2 regions of the Paenibacillus sp. SJS-P3 genome follow, and region 1 is predicted to be linked to the other one. Evidence: riboswitches for the same ligand, from Rfam matches in the RefSeq annotation. Region 1 holds a riboswitch; the other holds the start of a gene.

Evidence for each region. A riboswitch is a leader RNA that binds a small molecule or an ion and turns the genes downstream of it on or off. The one in region 1 is predicted to bind FMN.
Region 2: it holds a riboswitch for FMN, as region 1 does, so the genes downstream of both, AC06G8_RS11810 (DMT family transporter) here and ribD (bifunctional diaminohydroxyphosphoribosylaminopyrimidine deaminase/5-amino-6-(5-phosphoribosylamino)uracil reductase RibD) in region 1, are expected to answer to the same signal.

The regions. Positions count from the first base shown of each region.
Region 1 is NZ_CM160043.1:2,075,686-2,083,656, forward strand. It holds gene AC06G8_RS09460 (stage V sporulation protein AB) at 1-233, shown strand, start outside; gene AC06G8_RS09465 (spore germination protein) at 722-2,473, shown strand; gene lysA (diaminopimelate decarboxylase) at 2,626-3,957, shown strand; gene AC06G8_RS09475 (peptidylprolyl isomerase) at 4,756-5,187, shown strand; FMN riboswitch at 5,405-5,608, shown strand; gene ribD (bifunctional diaminohydroxyphosphoribosylaminopyrimidine deaminase/5-amino-6-(5-phosphoribosylamino)uracil reductase RibD) at 5,886-7,016, shown strand; gene AC06G8_RS09485 (riboflavin synthase) at 7,001-7,675, shown strand; gene AC06G8_RS09490 (bifunctional 3,4-dihydroxy-2-butanone-4-phosphate synthase/GTP cyclohydrolase II) at 7,700-7,971, shown strand, end outside.
Region 2 is NZ_CM160043.1:2,563,370-2,571,340, reverse strand. It holds gene AC06G8_RS11840 (NAD-dependent epimerase/dehydratase family protein) at 21-704, shown strand; gene AC06G8_RS11835 (hypothetical protein) at 741-1,133, opposite strand; gene AC06G8_RS11830 (hypothetical protein) at 1,193-1,936, shown strand; gene AC06G8_RS11825 (ATP-dependent DNA helicase) at 1,992-3,914, shown strand; gene AC06G8_RS11820 (DUF6509 family protein) at 3,916-4,215, shown strand; gene AC06G8_RS11815 (MGMT family protein) at 4,280-4,657, shown strand; gene AC06G8_RS11810 (DMT family transporter) at 4,654-5,634, opposite strand; FMN riboswitch at 5,757-5,910, opposite strand; gene AC06G8_RS11805 (hypothetical protein) at 6,042-6,428, shown strand; gene AC06G8_RS11800 (MFS transporter) at 6,672-7,971, opposite strand, start outside.

The DNA.
Region 1 (7,971 bases):
ATTTCTTCGATTGGCGGATTCGCCTGCCGGTTGTCCTCGCCCTTCCATTGCCGGGACTGTTATGCGGAATCTTCATCGGCATGCTGGCCGCCGCCTTGACGGAAGTGATGAATGTGCTTCCGATTCTGGCCAAGCGGCTGCGGCTGACCGCATTCATGGGAGCGCTGGTCATGGCGATGGTGATCGGCAAGACAGCGGGTTCTTTGTTCGACTGGCTCGTTTATCAGTGGTAGCTTGCCCGTGCAAGCAGCTGGCCTATATGGAAGGCGTGCATTTCCTTCCTTCTGAACGATCAACATCATGACACGGCGGTGATTGCATTATGACGAAATGGCAGCGAGTGAAGCGGATCGGCGAAGAGAAAGGAAAGCCGGCGGAGAGCCGCGAGGAGAAAAGGAATTTCTCCATCGACGAGGACTGGATGGAAGCTTTCCTGTTGGAGGGCTCGGGAGATCTCGGAGAGCGGAGCGAGGCTGCTGAGGATGACCTGGCTGGCGCGCTCGTCGCCGAAGCGCCGGATCGAGCCGAATCGTCCAAGTCTTCGGCGGATCGTCCGGCAAGCAGGCGCGAAGCCGAATCCGTAGACGAGGATTGGGCCAGCCTGCTGGCCGAGGAGGATAAATCCTTGCCGGCGAGACAAGCCGATCCGTATGAAGGAAACAGCAGCAAGCCGCTCGATCATGGAAAGCCGGCTGCCTTCGATGGCCATGGACGGAAAGAGCTGGCCTCTGTAGAGGCGCATGAGGAAACGGAGTCTCCTTTTGCCGGCCCGGATGCCGGAAGCGCGCCGGATGCCAAGGGCAAGACGGAGCGGGGCAGGCCGGATGCTGTCGAATCCGCCGATGATAGGTCCAGTGAAGGCAGAAAAGATAGATCGGGCCAGGGCAGGACTGGCAAAGGTGATTCCGAGCAAGCGGATTCTGGAAAAGGGAATTCGGAGAAGGGCCAGTCCGGCAAGGGCAAGCAAGCCGGGAAAAATTCCGCGCCTGGAACGAACGGAGATGCGCTGGAGCCAATTCCGGACGATATCGAGGAGTTCGTCGAGCGCCTGAAGGAGGAGGCCGGCTATAAGACGAGCTTCGACGTCATTGTCCGGCAGATGACTTTAGGCGGCAAAAAGACGGCTTTCTTCATGCTCAACGGACTTTCAAGCGGGCAGCTCATGACCGAGATCATCGAACGGCTGACCTTCCTGCAAGCGGACGCGGTTACGTCGCATGCGTTGGAGTCGTTCATGACGCTCTATGTTCCGGCCGTACAGGTCGAGCAGGAGAAGGACTGGAACATGATGATGACCGGCGTGCTGAGCGGCTCCACGGGCATGTACATCGACGGGGAATCGACGATGCTCATTCTCGATACGAAGATGTTCCCGATGCGCGGTCCGGAGGAGCCTTCGCTGGAGCGCGTCGTCCGCGGATCGCGCGACGGGTTCGTCGAGACGATGCTGATGAACGTGTCGCTCGTGCGCCGCAGGCTGCGGGATCCAATGCTGCGCCTGGAAAGTATCCGGGTCGGAGAGCGGACAAGGAGCGACGTCTGTGTCGCTTATATCGACGACATCGCGGACAAGGAGCTCGTCGAGTCGATCCGCGATAAAATTACGGCCGTCAAGCTGGACGGCATTCCGCTCGCGGACAAGCAGCTGGAAGAAGCGACAGTCAAGCGCGGATGGAACCCGTACCCGCTTGTCCGGTATTCGGAGCGTCCGGATGTGGTCGCCGCGCATTTGCTGGAAGGCAACGTCGCCGTATTCGTCGACACCTCTCCGAGCGTCATGATCCTGCCGACGACGTTTTTCGATCTGGTCCAGCATGCGGAAGAGAACAGGCAGACGCCGTTCATCGGAACATATTTGAGATGGCTCCGTTTTTTCGGCATCATGGCTTCGTTGTTTCTCGTTCCGATCTGGCTGCTGTTCGCCATGAATCCGCATCTGCTCCCGCCTTCGCTGGCTTTCATCGGGCCGGATAAGCACAGCAAGCTGCCGCTGTTCGTCCAGTTCCTGCTGGCGGAAGCGGGCATCGACCTCATGCGGATGGCCGCACTCCATACGCCTACGCCGCTGGCGATGGCGATCTCGCTCGTGTCCGCGATACTGGTCGGGGATATCGCCGTCAAGAGCGGCCTTTTCATCAACGAAGTCATTCTGTACGTGGCCGTCGCCGCCATCGGCATGTACGCCACTCCGAGCTACGAGCTCAGCCTTGCCAACAAGATCGTGCGGCTGCTGCTGATCTGTCTGGTGGCGGCCTTCCATATTCCCGGGCTTGTGCTGGGATGGACCGCGGTGTTCGTTCTGCTCGTCATGCAGCGTTCGTTCAACCGGCCCTACATGTGGCCTTTCATCCCGTTCGATCCGCAAGGGATGATCAACATCATTTTGAGGTTGCCGGTCATGAAAAACAAAAAGCGTCCGAACCTGCTTCGTCCGCAGCAGCGGGACAAGATGCCCGATGCCGAGGGAAGCTGAAGCGGCAGACTTCGGCGGCCCGGTCGAAGATGCAACAAATGCAAATGAAAGGACACAAAATCCATTTCTCCTCCAAACAGGGGTCGTTTATACTTGGATCACAATGATAAACGATTCCCTCCGGCGGAGGGCGGAAAGAAGGTGCTCTTTTCATGTATTTGCACGGAACAGCCCAAGTCAATGAACAGGGCCGCCTGGAAATCGGCGGCTGCGATACGAAGGATCTGGCGGAACAGTACGGCACTCCGCTTTATATTGTCGATGAGGCTCTTGTGCGTCAGCGTGCAAGGGAATATGTCGACGCATTCAAGGCTTCCGGATTCAAGTTCCAGGTTGCTTACGCAAGCAAGGCGTTCAGCACCGTGGCGATGTGCGCGATCGCCGAGCAGGAAGGGATGTCTCTCGACGTCGTATCCGACGGAGAGCTGCACACAGCTCTGCAGGCCGGTTTCCCGGCAGAACGCATCCACTTCCACGGCAACAACAAGACGCCTTTCGAGATCGAGATGGCCATCGACGCCGGCATCGGCTGCTTCGTGGTGGACAACTTCACGGAGCTTGAGTTGCTGAACGCGATCGCCGGGTCCAAAAACCGCAAAGTCAATATTCTGCTGCGGATCACACCGGGTGTAGAAGCGCATACCCATGACTATATTTCCACGGGACAGCAGGATTCGAAGTTCGGCTTCGATCTTGCGGCCGGTGCCGCTTATCGTGCCGTAGAGGAAGCGTCCAAGCTCGATAATATCGTGCTTCTGGGCATCCACTCCCATATCGGCTCCCAAATCTTCGAAGTGGAAGGATTCCGCATGGCCGCTGCCAAAGCGGCTGAATTCTCTGTCGAAGTCCGAGACAAGCTGGGCCATATCTTCCGCGTCATCAACCTCGGCGGCGGCTTCGGCATCCGCTACACGGAAGAGGATGCCCCGCTTCCGGCCAGTACCTATATCGCCGCGATCACCGATGCGATCCGCTCCAACTTCTCCGCAGCCGACTATCCGCTGCCCGAGATCTGGATCGAGCCGGGCCGCAGCATCGTGGGAGATGCCGGTACGACGCTGTATACCGTCGGCACGTTCAAGGAAATTCCCGGCGTGCGCAAGTACGTCGCCGTCGACGGCGGCATGACCGACAATCCGCGCCCTGCGCTGTATGAATCCAAGTACGACGCCGTGCTTGCGAACCGCGCTTCCGAGCCAGCGAGCGAGACGGTTTCCGTAGCGGGCAAATGCTGCGAGAGCGGCGATATGCTCATCTGGGACCTCGAGCTGCCGAAGGCGGAAAGCGGCGATCTGCTGGCTGTATTCTGCACCGGCGCCTACAACTACGCGATGGCGAGCAACTACAACCGGATCCGCCGGCCGGCCGTCGTCCTCGTCAAGGACGGCCAGTCCGACCTCGCCGTGCAGCGCGAATCTCTGGAAGATATATCCAGAAACGACCTTCTGCCTGAGCGCCTGCGCAAGGCTGGCGTCCAATCCTAGTCGTAAAAGCATAGCCCTTCGGAGAAACCCGCGTTAATCAACGTCGGGCTTCTCTTTTTTTAATTCCGTTTGCCTAGTTCTCCGAGGTTCTTCGGTAGTGAGTGAATTAGACGGATTTTTCGCCTAATTCCTTGAAATTAGGGTAAATAGGAGCGAATAAGAAGGGTTTTCCGCCTTATTCCTTGAGATTAAGGTAAATAGGAGCGAATAAGACGGGTTTTCCGCCTTATTTCTTAAGTTTAAAGTAAAAAGGAGCAAATAAGACGGGTTTTCCGCCTTATTTCCTCGAGTTTAGGGTAAAGAGATGGGAATTAGACGAATTATTCGTCTAATTTCAAAAATTTGGAATGAACACCGTGTTTGACGAACTTATCCAACGTATTGATGGACGGACAACAAAGGTTTCTCTCTGCTCCTGTGCAAACGGAGCTGTCCTCTGTTTGGACAGCTGCCGTTTTGCTTTTCGAGAATAGAACCCGCGCGAGAACCGCGGTTTCTCTCTGCTCCTGCGCAAACGGAGCTGTCCTCTGTTTGGACAGCTGCCGTTTTGCTTTTCGAGAATAGAACCCGCACGAGAACCGCGGTTTCTCTCTGCTCCTGCGCAAACGGAGCTGTCCTCTGTTTGGACAGCTGCCGTTTTGCTTTTCGAGAATAGAACCCGCGCGAGAACCGCGGTTTCTCTCTACTCCTGCGCAAACGGGGCTGTCCTCTGTTTGGACAGCTGCCGTTTTGCTTGGAATGCTGCCTTAGTGTATGATAGAATCCGTACATACCGTTAGAGGACAAGGAGTGACTATCATGGCAAAACAAGCAAAAATCACGCTGGAAAACGGCGGAGAAGTGGTTCTGGACCTGTTCGAAAAGGACGCCCCGAACACGGTCGCCAATTTTGAAAAGCTCGCGAACGAGGGCTTCTACAACGGACTGAGCTTCCACCGCGTCATTCCGGGATTCGTCGCTCAAGGCGGCTGCCCGAACGGCACCGGCACCGGCGGCCCTGGCTATACGATCAACTGCGAGATCAACCCGAACAAGCATGAGCGCGGCTCCCTCGCGATGGCGCATGCGGGACGCAATACGGGCGGCAGCCAGTTCTACATCTGCTATCAGCCGCAGCCGCATCTGGACGGACAGCATACGGTCTTCGGCAAAGTTGCCAAGGGCATGGAGTATGTCGATGCGTTCAACAACGGCGCGAAAATGGCCAAAGTAGAAGTTTCCGAGGCTTAAGGAAGGCTTTGCCCGAATAGTCCGGCGGAGGGACAGCCCTCTGCCGGCTTATTTCTTTTCTCCCTTGTCCGCAGCCGCGAAGCCGGAACGGCTCCAATTCCAAGCCGCCGACTTGCAATTTGGATGGAGGCAAGGTAAGATGCAGGAAGAACAGTTATCATTCTGGATACAGTTTCTTGCCGGCATGATCGTTCGACAGGTTTGAACCAAATACAGCGGTTTCCTTCGGGGTCGGGTGAAAGTCCCAACCGGCGGTGATCCGCCTGCGAGCGCATGAGCACATGCTCCGCTCGGCAGCGCGGCAAGTCCGTGACCCGATTGCCATTTCCCGCAAGATCTCGAGAGCCTGCGGCGCAAGGCAAGCGGTGGACCTGGTGAGATTCCAGGACCGACAGTACAGTCTGGATGGGAGAAGGAGCCGCTTTTGATGCTCGCCATGCCTTGTTCCAAGGCGTCTATTTTGGCATCCATCAGCGAAGGCCATCCCTCCGGATGGAGGATGTTTGGCTTATTCGCGAAATGTTTTGCCATAGACACCTGCTGGTACGAAGCATGCATGGGGGAATAGCGACGGGTGTCCGTCTGCTTTCCCCTACCCTGGCAAGGAACTGTACTTTCCTTGCCGGCGTGATCATCCTAAGCGGACTCGATTGTCATCCACACCCCCGAAGGTTTAGCGTCGGGGGTGTTTTTGCGTTATGGAACGGATGGACGACGGATTTTATATGGATCTGGCCCTGGAGATGGCTGCAAAGACGTCGGGGCAGACCTCGGTCAATCCGGTCGTCGGCTGCGTCGTCGTCAACAACGGCCGCATCGTCGGCATCGGAGCGCATCTGAAACGGGGAGAAGGCCATGCCGAGGTGCATGCGCTCAATATGGCCGGCGAAGAAGCGGAAGGCTCGACCGTCTATGTGACGCTTGAGCCATGCAGCCACTTCGGCCGGACGCCGCCGTGCTGCGATCGGATCATTGCCGCCCGCGCGGCCAAGGTCGTGATTGCGGCGATCGACCCGAATCCCGCTGTCGCGGGAAGCGGAGCCGGCAAGCTTCGCGAGGCCGGCATCGAGGTCGTCACCGGAGTCCGCGAAGCGGAATCCAGACGTCTGAATGAAGCGTTCAACAAATTCATTACGACCGGGCTTCCGTTCGTCACGCTCAAGACGGCCTCGACGCTGGACGGCAAGATCGCGGCGAAAAGCGGCGACAGCCGGTGGATTACCGGACCGGAATCACGCGAGGCGGTCCATGCGCTGAGACATCGCCATCAAGGCATCATGGTCGGGATCGGGACCGTGCTGGCCGACGACCCTTCGCTCAGCGCAAGGCTTTCCGTGCCGGCGCTCCAGCCGGTCCGGATCGTTGTCGATTCAACGCTGCGGCTCCCGCCGAAGGCCAAGCTTATGGATGGCGCCGCCCCGGTCATCGTGCTGGCGTCTGGCGCTGCCGACCCGGCGAAGCGGGCGGCTCTGGAAGCCGCCGGCGCCGAGGTGATCCTTTGCGGCAATGGCCGTACGGTCGACTTGAAGCAGGGAATGAAGCAGCTCGGCGAGAGAGAAATCGGCTCGATCCTCCTCGAAGGAGGGGGCAGGCTGAACGGGGGCATGCTGGATAACAGGCTCGTCGACCGGATCAGGCTGTTTTTCGCTCCGAAAATCATCGGAGGGGGAGCCGCTTCGCCGGGAAGCTTTGATTTCGGCGGGTTTCTGCGGATGGAAGAGGCGATAACCCTCGTGGATACGGAGATGGAGCGGTTCGGAGACGACTGGTGCTTGTCCGGAGTTCCGCTTTACGGAGATAAGGAGGCTGAGCCATGTTCACCGGCTTGATCGAAGAAATAGGCACCCTGCAGCGGGTGTCCCAGAGGGGCGAGGCTCTCTTGCTGACTATTGGAGCTTCCAAGGTTTTGGAAGGGGTCGGCCTCGGGGACAGCATTTCCGTCAATGGAGTGTGCCTGACGGTTACTTCCTGGGACAAACGAAGCTTCAATGTGGACGTCATGCCGGAAACCTACCGTCATACGAATCTGAAGGACCTCCCGGCCGGAAGCCCCGTCAATCTGGAACGGGCGATGGCGGCAGGGGGGAGGTTCGGAGGGCATATCGTTCAAGGGCATGTGGACGGCACCGGCATGATCATGCAGCGCAGGGTCGACGCCAACGCGGTCGTGTTCCGGATCAAGCCTCATGATGACGCGCTTATGCGATATGTCATTCCCCAGGGATCCATTACAGTCGACGGTATCAGCCTCACGGTAACCGGTACGGAAGGCGGCGGACTCGACATATCGATCATCCCCCACACGTTGGCCCAGACGGTGCTTCAGCATAAAAAAGCCGGAGACACCGTCAATCTGGAATGCGACATTGTCGGGAAATACGTGGATCACCTGCTTCATTACGGCAGCCGATCCGTATCCTCGCCTTCCGCTTCCCAGCCCTCTGGCGGTCTAAGCGCCGCCTTCCTTGCCGATAATGGATTTATTTGAGAAGCCTGAAGGGAGAGGACAGAAGTGGAACACTTTGACCATCAAGAAGGACCGTCACCGTTCGATACCGTCGAGGAAGCGATCCAGGAGCTGCTTGCAGGCAAGCCCGTCATCGTCGTCGACGACGATGACCGCGAGAACGAAGGAGATCTGATCGCGCTGGCCGACAAGCTGTCTCCGGCCGTCGTCAATTTCATGATTACGGAAGCCCGCGGACTCGTATGCGTGCCGATTACGGCGGAAAGAGCCGAGGAACTGGAGCTGCCTCCGATGGTGTCGCAAAATACGGACTATCA
Region 2 (7,971 bases), 490 kb from region 1:
TCAGGAAAGGAGATCGCAATATGGGAGAAACTGCGGTTGTTGCAGGAGGAACCGGCCTAGTCGGCCGCGAGCTGCTCAAGCTGCTGCTTGCCGGAGGCCGCTACGCCAACGTCATTGCGATCGGACGCCGTCCAACGGGGCTGTCGGATCCGAGGCTTGAGGAGAGGACGATGGAATCCGGCCAGCCGGAGCAATGCCTCGAAGGCATTACGGGAGGCTACGACCTGTTCATCGCCACGGGCACGACGATCAAGAAAGCGGGTACGCAGGAAGCGTTTCGACGGGTGGATTACGAGCTTCCGCTGCGGCTTGCCGAAATGGCGGCTTCGCAGGGAGCCGGCGCGCTTGTGATCGTATCGTCGATCGGCGCTTCGCCGGGCTCCCGGTATTTCTATCTTCGGGTCAAGGGCGAGCTGGAGCGGCAGCTGGAAAAGCTAAGCCTCCGGCGTCTGATCCTGCTCAGGCCGTCCCAGCTGCTCGGGGAGCGCCAGGAGCGGCGGCCGGGAGAGAAATGGGCAGCAGCGCTTGCGCAGCCGCTGTCGGGGCTGATGGTCGGCAAGCTGGCCCGCTACCGGCCCGTTCATGCGGCGACGGTTGCGTCCGCCATGCTGGAGGCGGCGAAGAGCGCTCCCGCTGGAGTGACGGTGCTGGAGTCACAGCAGATTGCCGCCATCGGCTCGTACGGATGGGGGGCGGACGAATGACAGCATTCCGCAAGGCTGCATTCTGCGCGGCTGCGATCATGCTCGCGACGTCTCTCTCCGCCTGCAGCGGCGGAGACAACAAAACCGGCTCGTCAGGAGGAAGCACGGACATGGATGGAACTGCGACCATCCCATCCTCGCCTGATCCGAGCAATGGCGGACAGGAGCCGCCTGCATCGCCGTCACAAACAGCGAGCGCGCCAATGACGCCTGAATCGCCTTCTCCGTCAACGAGCGCTCCAAATGCGGCAGAATCGCCTTCACCGTCAACGAGCGCGCCAAATGCGGCAAAATCGCCGTCACCGTCAACGAGCGCGCCAAATGCGGCAAAATCGCCGTCACCGTCAGCGAGCGTGCCGAAGCCGGCAGAATCGCATTCACCGTCAGCGAGCGTGCCGAAGCCGGCTGCGTCCGGAAAACCGTCCGCATCGCCGTCGCCTAATTCCGGGAGCTCCGCATCAGCGGCTCCTGCTCTTGGAGAGAATTCCTTGTCCCCCTACTTCAGCTTTGCCGACGAGACGGGAACGAAGCTGATGATCGTGCCGGATATCCGGGGAGAGATCGATCCGGATGTCCTCTCTTCGATCAAGACCGCAGCGGGAGCAGGCGGCAGGACGCTGCCGGTGTCTTACGCGGGAGTGCAGCAAGGAGACGAGAAGGATAACGGGAGGCAGACGGCATCCAACTTTGTCCATATGAAGGGATACGTGTTCCAGGTTGAAAAAGGGACTGCAAAGCTGAACGCCACCTATTATATGCTTCGCGGCCAAGCCGCTCCAGATGCATTCTTCCCGGTCGAGGAAAGGAAGGATGCCAAGCCGGACGCCTCTCTGTTGAAGGCCATTGCCCAAGAAAAAAAGCGCAAGGTCGACCAGGCTTGGACGATCGGCCGGATCGACAGGAACGGAAATTCTGTGGATCTGCTGCTGATCCAGTTCGTGCGGGATCAAAAAAGCATGCTGGCGAGCCTCGTTCTCGTACCGGAGGAATCGAAACCCCTTTACAAGGACTTCCCGGCGGATTATGATGAAAATTCTACGTGGACCGTGGATGACGGCGGCAGCATGAGCCCGGAATCCTTTTCCTTGCGCTTTGCCGCGCGTACCGGCGAAGGCATGGTTCTGGGCATGGAATGGAATGCCGCCGAGGGCAGCAATTCCTTTTTGCTGCAAGCCGATTCCGGCAAGCTGGCCGATCTCGGCATCGGCGGCGGAAGATACATGAGTCCATGACGGGGCATGACGCTGCCCCGCAGAAATCTAGAACCAAGCGGAGGCTGCAGCGCATTTGACCCCATATCCTTTCGAATTTGATCCGACCCGTCCCTTCATCGAGCAAGCCAGCGACTGGATCTCGGATGTTTTCTACGATATTCTGCCTGAAGCCGGCTTTGAAGTCCGCGATGAGCAGATTTACATGGCCTTCCAGCTGGAACGGGCCTATAAGGAAAAGAAAACGCTGTTCGCCGAGGCCGGCGTCGGCACGGGTAAAACACTCGTCTACCTGCTCTATGCCGTCGCATATGCCCGGTATACCCGCCGGCCTGCTGTCATCGCTTGCGCCGACGAATCGCTGATCGAGCAGCTGACGAAGGCGGAGGGAGACATCGCCAAGCTGGCGGCTTACCTGGACCTGCAGGTGGATGCCCGGATGGCGAAGTCGCAAAGCCAGTATCTGTGCCTGAACAAGCTCGACGACGTGCGGGGAGACGAAGGCTACGAGGCGATCTACGAGACGCTTCCCGAATTCGTGCGCAAGCCCGACACGCTGCAGTCCTTCCATCCGTACGGCAGCCGCAAGGATTATGCCGGGCTCGACGACGCCAACTGGTCGAAGATCGGCTGGGACGTGTTCCAGGACTGCTTCGTCTGCCCGCAGCGCCATCGCTGCGGCATGACGCTGTCGCGCGACCATTACCGGAAGTCGCCCGATCTCATTATTTGCTCCCATGATTTTTACATGGAGCATGTGTGGACGGCCGAAGCGCGCAAGCGGGAAGGCCAGCTGCCGCTGCTGCCCGAGCATAGCTCGGTCGTATTCGATGAAGGCCATCTGCTGGAGACGGCGGCCCAGAACGCATTGACCTACAAGCTCCAGCACTCGGTATTTGAATCCATCATCAGCCGTCTGCTGCAGAACGACATCCGCGAAACGCTGGCGTATGCGATCGAGGACGCCATCACCCGCAGCGAGGAGCTGTTCCGGCGCCTGCAGCAGGCCAGCCGTCCCGTCGAAGGATCGGAACGTCTGGAGTTCGAGCTGACGCCGGGCCTGCTCCGGGAAATCCGCGCATTCCGCTCCTTGCTGGAAGAGATCGAGGAGCAGCTCGTATTCGAGAGCGGCTTGTTCACCCTGGACGGTTATCACCTGACGATCGTGGAAGAGCATCTCGATATGATCGGCACGGCCCTGGCGCTGTTCGAAAAGCCGGAAGGGCTCATCACCTGGCTGCTGCCAGATCCTGACGGCTTGACGCTGGTCATGATGCCGAGGCTGGTCAAGGAAGTGCTCCGGGAGCGGGTATTCGCCAAATCGATGCCGATCATCTTCTCTTCGGCTACGCTGTCGGCTGGAGGCTCCTTCCATTATGCGGCCGATACGCTCGGAATCGAGGATTACTTGAGCTTCAGCACTCCGTCTCCGTACGATTATGCTTCCCAGATGCGGATCCATCTCGATCCTGCCGCGGCAGCGGAGGACAAGAGGCGGCGCACGGTCGAGGCGCTCCGCCACAGCGGAGGAAGGGCTCTCCTCCTCTTCCCGTCCCGCAAGCAGCTAGAGTCGTTCCGCGACTGGGCTGCCGGAGCGCCGGAGATGAAGGAATACCGGATGCACTTTGAAGGCACGGCGGAAATAAGCAGCCTGATCACGGCTTTCCAGCAAGACGAGGAAAGCATCCTGTGCGCCCATACCCTATGGGAAGGACTCGATGTGCCGGGTCCGTCGCTGTCGCTCGTCGTCGTCTGGGATCTGCCTTGGCCGCCGCGTGATCCGGTCTTCAACGCCCGGCGCCAAGCGGCGGAGAGCGCCTTCGAGGAAATCGAGGTTCCGTTCATGCAGCTGAGGCTGAGGCAAGGGGTCGGGAGGCTGATCCGGTCGCGCGGTGACAGCGGGGAAGTCGTCATCCTGTCCTCGCAGCTGCTTGACCGTCAAGTTCGGGAAGCCGTCGTGTCGGTGCTGCCCGAAGGAACGTTACAGGAGGAGAATTGATATGGAAATTACGGAATACAGCGTGGAGAAAATCAAGGATCCGTTCGGCATTCTGGACGGACAGCGGTATGAATACCTGCTTCAGATCGAGGTTGACGAAGAGGACGAGCTGTATTCGCCGAGCGGCCTGTACGTGCGCGCGGTGTACAAGCAAGAAGGAGCGGGAGGCTCCATCATCCGCCACGAGATCCGCGAGCGGGGCAGCGACCGGCTGCTGGACTTCGGCCTTGAGGATGAAGAGCTCGCCGAACTGGAGACGTTCTGCATGGAACATATCGCCGATTCGGAAGCAAACGGATAAACAGGCAAGAGCCCGCGGCTGCTGGTCAGCGCGGGCTCTAGTTCTACTTATGGGGGAGAGACATATGCAGCCTTTTACGGAAAAAGTGATCCGGGTCGTCGGCGCCATCCCGGAAGGCAAGGTCATGACCTACGGCTCGGTCGCGGCAGCGGCCGGAAGCCCGCGCGCCGCGCGCCAGGTCGTCCGCATCCTCCATTCCATGGGGGAGAAGTACGGGCTGCCCTGGCATCGCGTCGTCAACGCGGCAGGCTCCGTGTCGCTGCCGGGAGATGCCGGCGAGCTTCAAAGGGCATTGCTGGCCGCGGAAGGCATCGAAGAAGGCTTGCGCGGAGCGATCGATCTCGAGCGGCATCGGCATGATGCAGATGGAGAGTCGATCGATCGTGAGCGGCATCGGCATGATCCGGATGGTGAGCAGTCCGGCGGCGAAGCCGGACATTAGGCGGCGGGCTGCTCCGCCGCGGCTCTGGCCGTGCTGCGGCTGAGCATGACGAGCACGCCCCAGATGAGCAGGAAGCCGATCAGCTCATGAACCTTGAGCACGGATCCGAATACGATCCAGTTGATGAGGACGCCGACGGCAGGGAAGGCAAGCTCGGCCAGCGTGGCGATGGAAGCCTTGGTCGAGGAGAGCCCTTTATAATAAAGCAGCATGCTCAGCAGCCCGGGAATGAAAGCCTGGAAGAGCAGGTTGACGATGAGAATCGCAGCCGTGCCCGAGCTGCCGAGCGGCTTCCAGGCATCTCCGGCGGCCAGCAGCAGAATGCCGAGCAGCGGTATGGCGAGCAGGAAGCGGAGCGAAGTGACGATATGGAAGCCGAGCTTCTTCTTCAGCAGGTATTTGCCCATGACGGTCGATCCGCCCCACAGGAAAGCGGCCGCGATCGAATACAGGGCTGCCTGGGAGCCGAGATCATGCAGGCCGAGCTGCGGAGCATGGAAGCCGAATGTAAGCAGGTACGTTCCGGCGAGCGCGACGAGCAGATACCAGGAAAAGCGGGCTGGGAAGGATTCCTTGAGCATGAAGCGGGCAAGAATGATGGCCAGCAGCGGCTGCAGCTTCTGCAGCAGCAGGACGGCATTGAAGTTGCCCATCGTGAACGCGGACGTGAACAGCACCGTGGCGATGGCGGAGCCGCCCCAGGAAACGAAGAACAGGGCTCCGACGACGCCGAGGGTGAGCTTGCCGGTGAGCTGATGACGGTAATGGATAAGGACCGGTACGGCATAGAGAGCGAGCAGAAGATGCTCCAGGAAAACGATCTGCGGAGACGTGAAGGTTTTCAGAAGCAGGATGCGGAAGAGGGGATCGACTCCCCAGAGCGTCGCGCCGAGAACGACGTACCAGATGCCGCGGCTGCGGGTGAACAGGCTTTTGTCCGCGCTGAGCGGACGGTCAAGCGTAGCTGTGTCTTTCAATTCAACAACCTCCAGTGGCGGGTTTTTGAATTGAACCTCGTAGAAGCTCCGAACCCCCGCCAGATGACAAATGGCGGGGGCACGAAATAATACGCCTCGCCATGATCGTGGCACGAAGCGCATTAAACCTTCTCTCATCCGGACTGTCACCGTCGGCCTTGGACTCGCACCAAGTCAGTCCCTGATCCGCATATGCAGATCAGGGAGTCGCGGGCTTCGGCGCGCGTTCGCGCCGTCACCGCCGGTAGGGAATCGCACCCTGCCCCGAAGGTTCATATTCAGTTGTGTGAATTATATCACAAGGCGACAGCACTCGACAAGAAAAGTTCATGGTTGCAAGGAGCAGCAGAGCATCTCCCCAGGTATAATAAGGAGACAAGCGCAACTGGGAAAGGGGAATACAGGTCATGAAGAAATGGACATTCGCGGCGCTCGCGGTTCTCGTGCTTCTGGTCGCGGCGGGCTGCGGATCTTCCGGCAACGCGCCATATCAGGACGAATCGGCGGTCAAGGTCGCGATTACGAGCGACCCGGCAGCCGTGGCCGGAACGCCGCTGCAGCTGACGGCGGCCATCGAGGGACTGGTCACGGAAGAGAACCTGAAGATCGACTTCGACATCCGGGAAGAAACGGAGCAGGAGCTCCCAATATTGATCACATCCAAGAAGAAGGCCCAGGGTCAGTATGAGGTCACGCATACGTTCGATAAGCCGGGCATATACGTCATCTACATCCATATCTATTCCGGAGACGATCTCCATATCATCAAGCGCAGCACGTTCGACGTCGCATGAGCCGGAAGCCGGCCAAGGGCTGTTCCCATCGGGGGACAGCCCTTTTTGCATTCCCGCTTTAGGCGCGGGACAGACAGGTCCATCCCTGGCTATCGCGGATCAGACAGGTCCTTCCCTATCGCGGATCCGCATGCCGCGATGTATTCGTTCCCGGATCTTAAACACCTCGTCCGTAACATCTCCGCAGGCTGCTGTCCATGAAATCGCATGCGAAGCGGGCTGAGGCTCCGCTTGGCATCGGCATCAACCGGAAGCCTCAAGCTCCGATGAGCTGCCGCTCGATGGGCTGCGTCTTGCCGCAAGATGCCGGGAGAGCAGGAGGAAGAAGAGGAAAGCGAGCGCGCTCAAAACCAGATTGACGGCAATGACGGTCTGGTACGAATGCTGAAGCCGGTAAAGGATGCCTCCTCCGAGCGCGGCAGCCGCTCCTCCGAGCTGATGGACGAGCAGCAGAAATCCGGTGCGCAGGCCGCCCGGTCCGCCGGCGCTCTCCTCCGCGAGCAGAATGCCGCCCGATACGGCGCCAACATAGCTTGCGCCGAAGAGCAGCGAGAAAAATACAGGCGACAGCTGCAGATGGGGAAGCAGCAAGGAAAAGGCGAGGACGCGGACTCCAAACAGCAAAGCCAGCGCTGAAGATCGGGAGGAGCGGTCCAGGAAATAGGAGAACAGGAGCCCGCCGCAAACTTCGAGCACGCCGAGCAGGCTGAGGGAAGCGGCGATCGTCGCTGCCGGCACATGCGAGTGTTGATGGATGGCTGCCAGGTTCATTTCCACGGTGCCCATGCTGAAGCCGCAGGCAAGGAGAGAGAAGGAGACGGCGAGGAATACGCGGTTTCGGGCCATGTCCAGCAGCGCGGCGGATTTCTCCCGCCAGCTACGGGGAGAGTCTGCGGAAGAGGCGGCGGAGCTTCCGGACTGAGCTCCGGCATGCGGCTTTTGGCCGTCCTCCGGTGGAAGAGCCGTTTCAGTAGCTGCGGAGAGACCTTTTTTCTCGACGAGAGGAACCTGTTCCATATCGCCATTCAGGCTTGCCGCCCGGCGCCGGAAGACGAGCGCCGCCAAAGGCAGGAACAGCAGGTGGACGACGAGCAGCACACCATAGAGCTGTCTCCACTCGTACTTGTGGCCTTGCGTCAGCAGCGGCGTCAGCACGGCCAGGCCAAGCGACCCGGCGCTGCCGAGCAGAGCGAGCGCTTTGGCTCGGTGATGACGGAACCAGTCCTGCACGAGCATATAGGCCGAGGTGGCTCCGAGCCCGCTCAATCCGGCAAGCAATCCGTTCCCGAGCCAATATCCGAGCGTGCCGGGAATGAACAGCACCGAGGCGGCGCCGAGGGCGTTCATCGCGGCGGAGATTCCCATCGCCGCTGCATAGCCTTTGCGGTCGGCGAGAAGGCCGCCGAGCGGCGCGCAAACGGCGGTCAGCACGATGGCGGTCGACCACGAAAAGCCGAGAAAGTCCCGCTCGACGCCGAGGTCGGCGGTAATTTCCGGCTGGAAAAAGGCGATGACGATGCGGCCCAGCGAGCCTGCGAAGGTA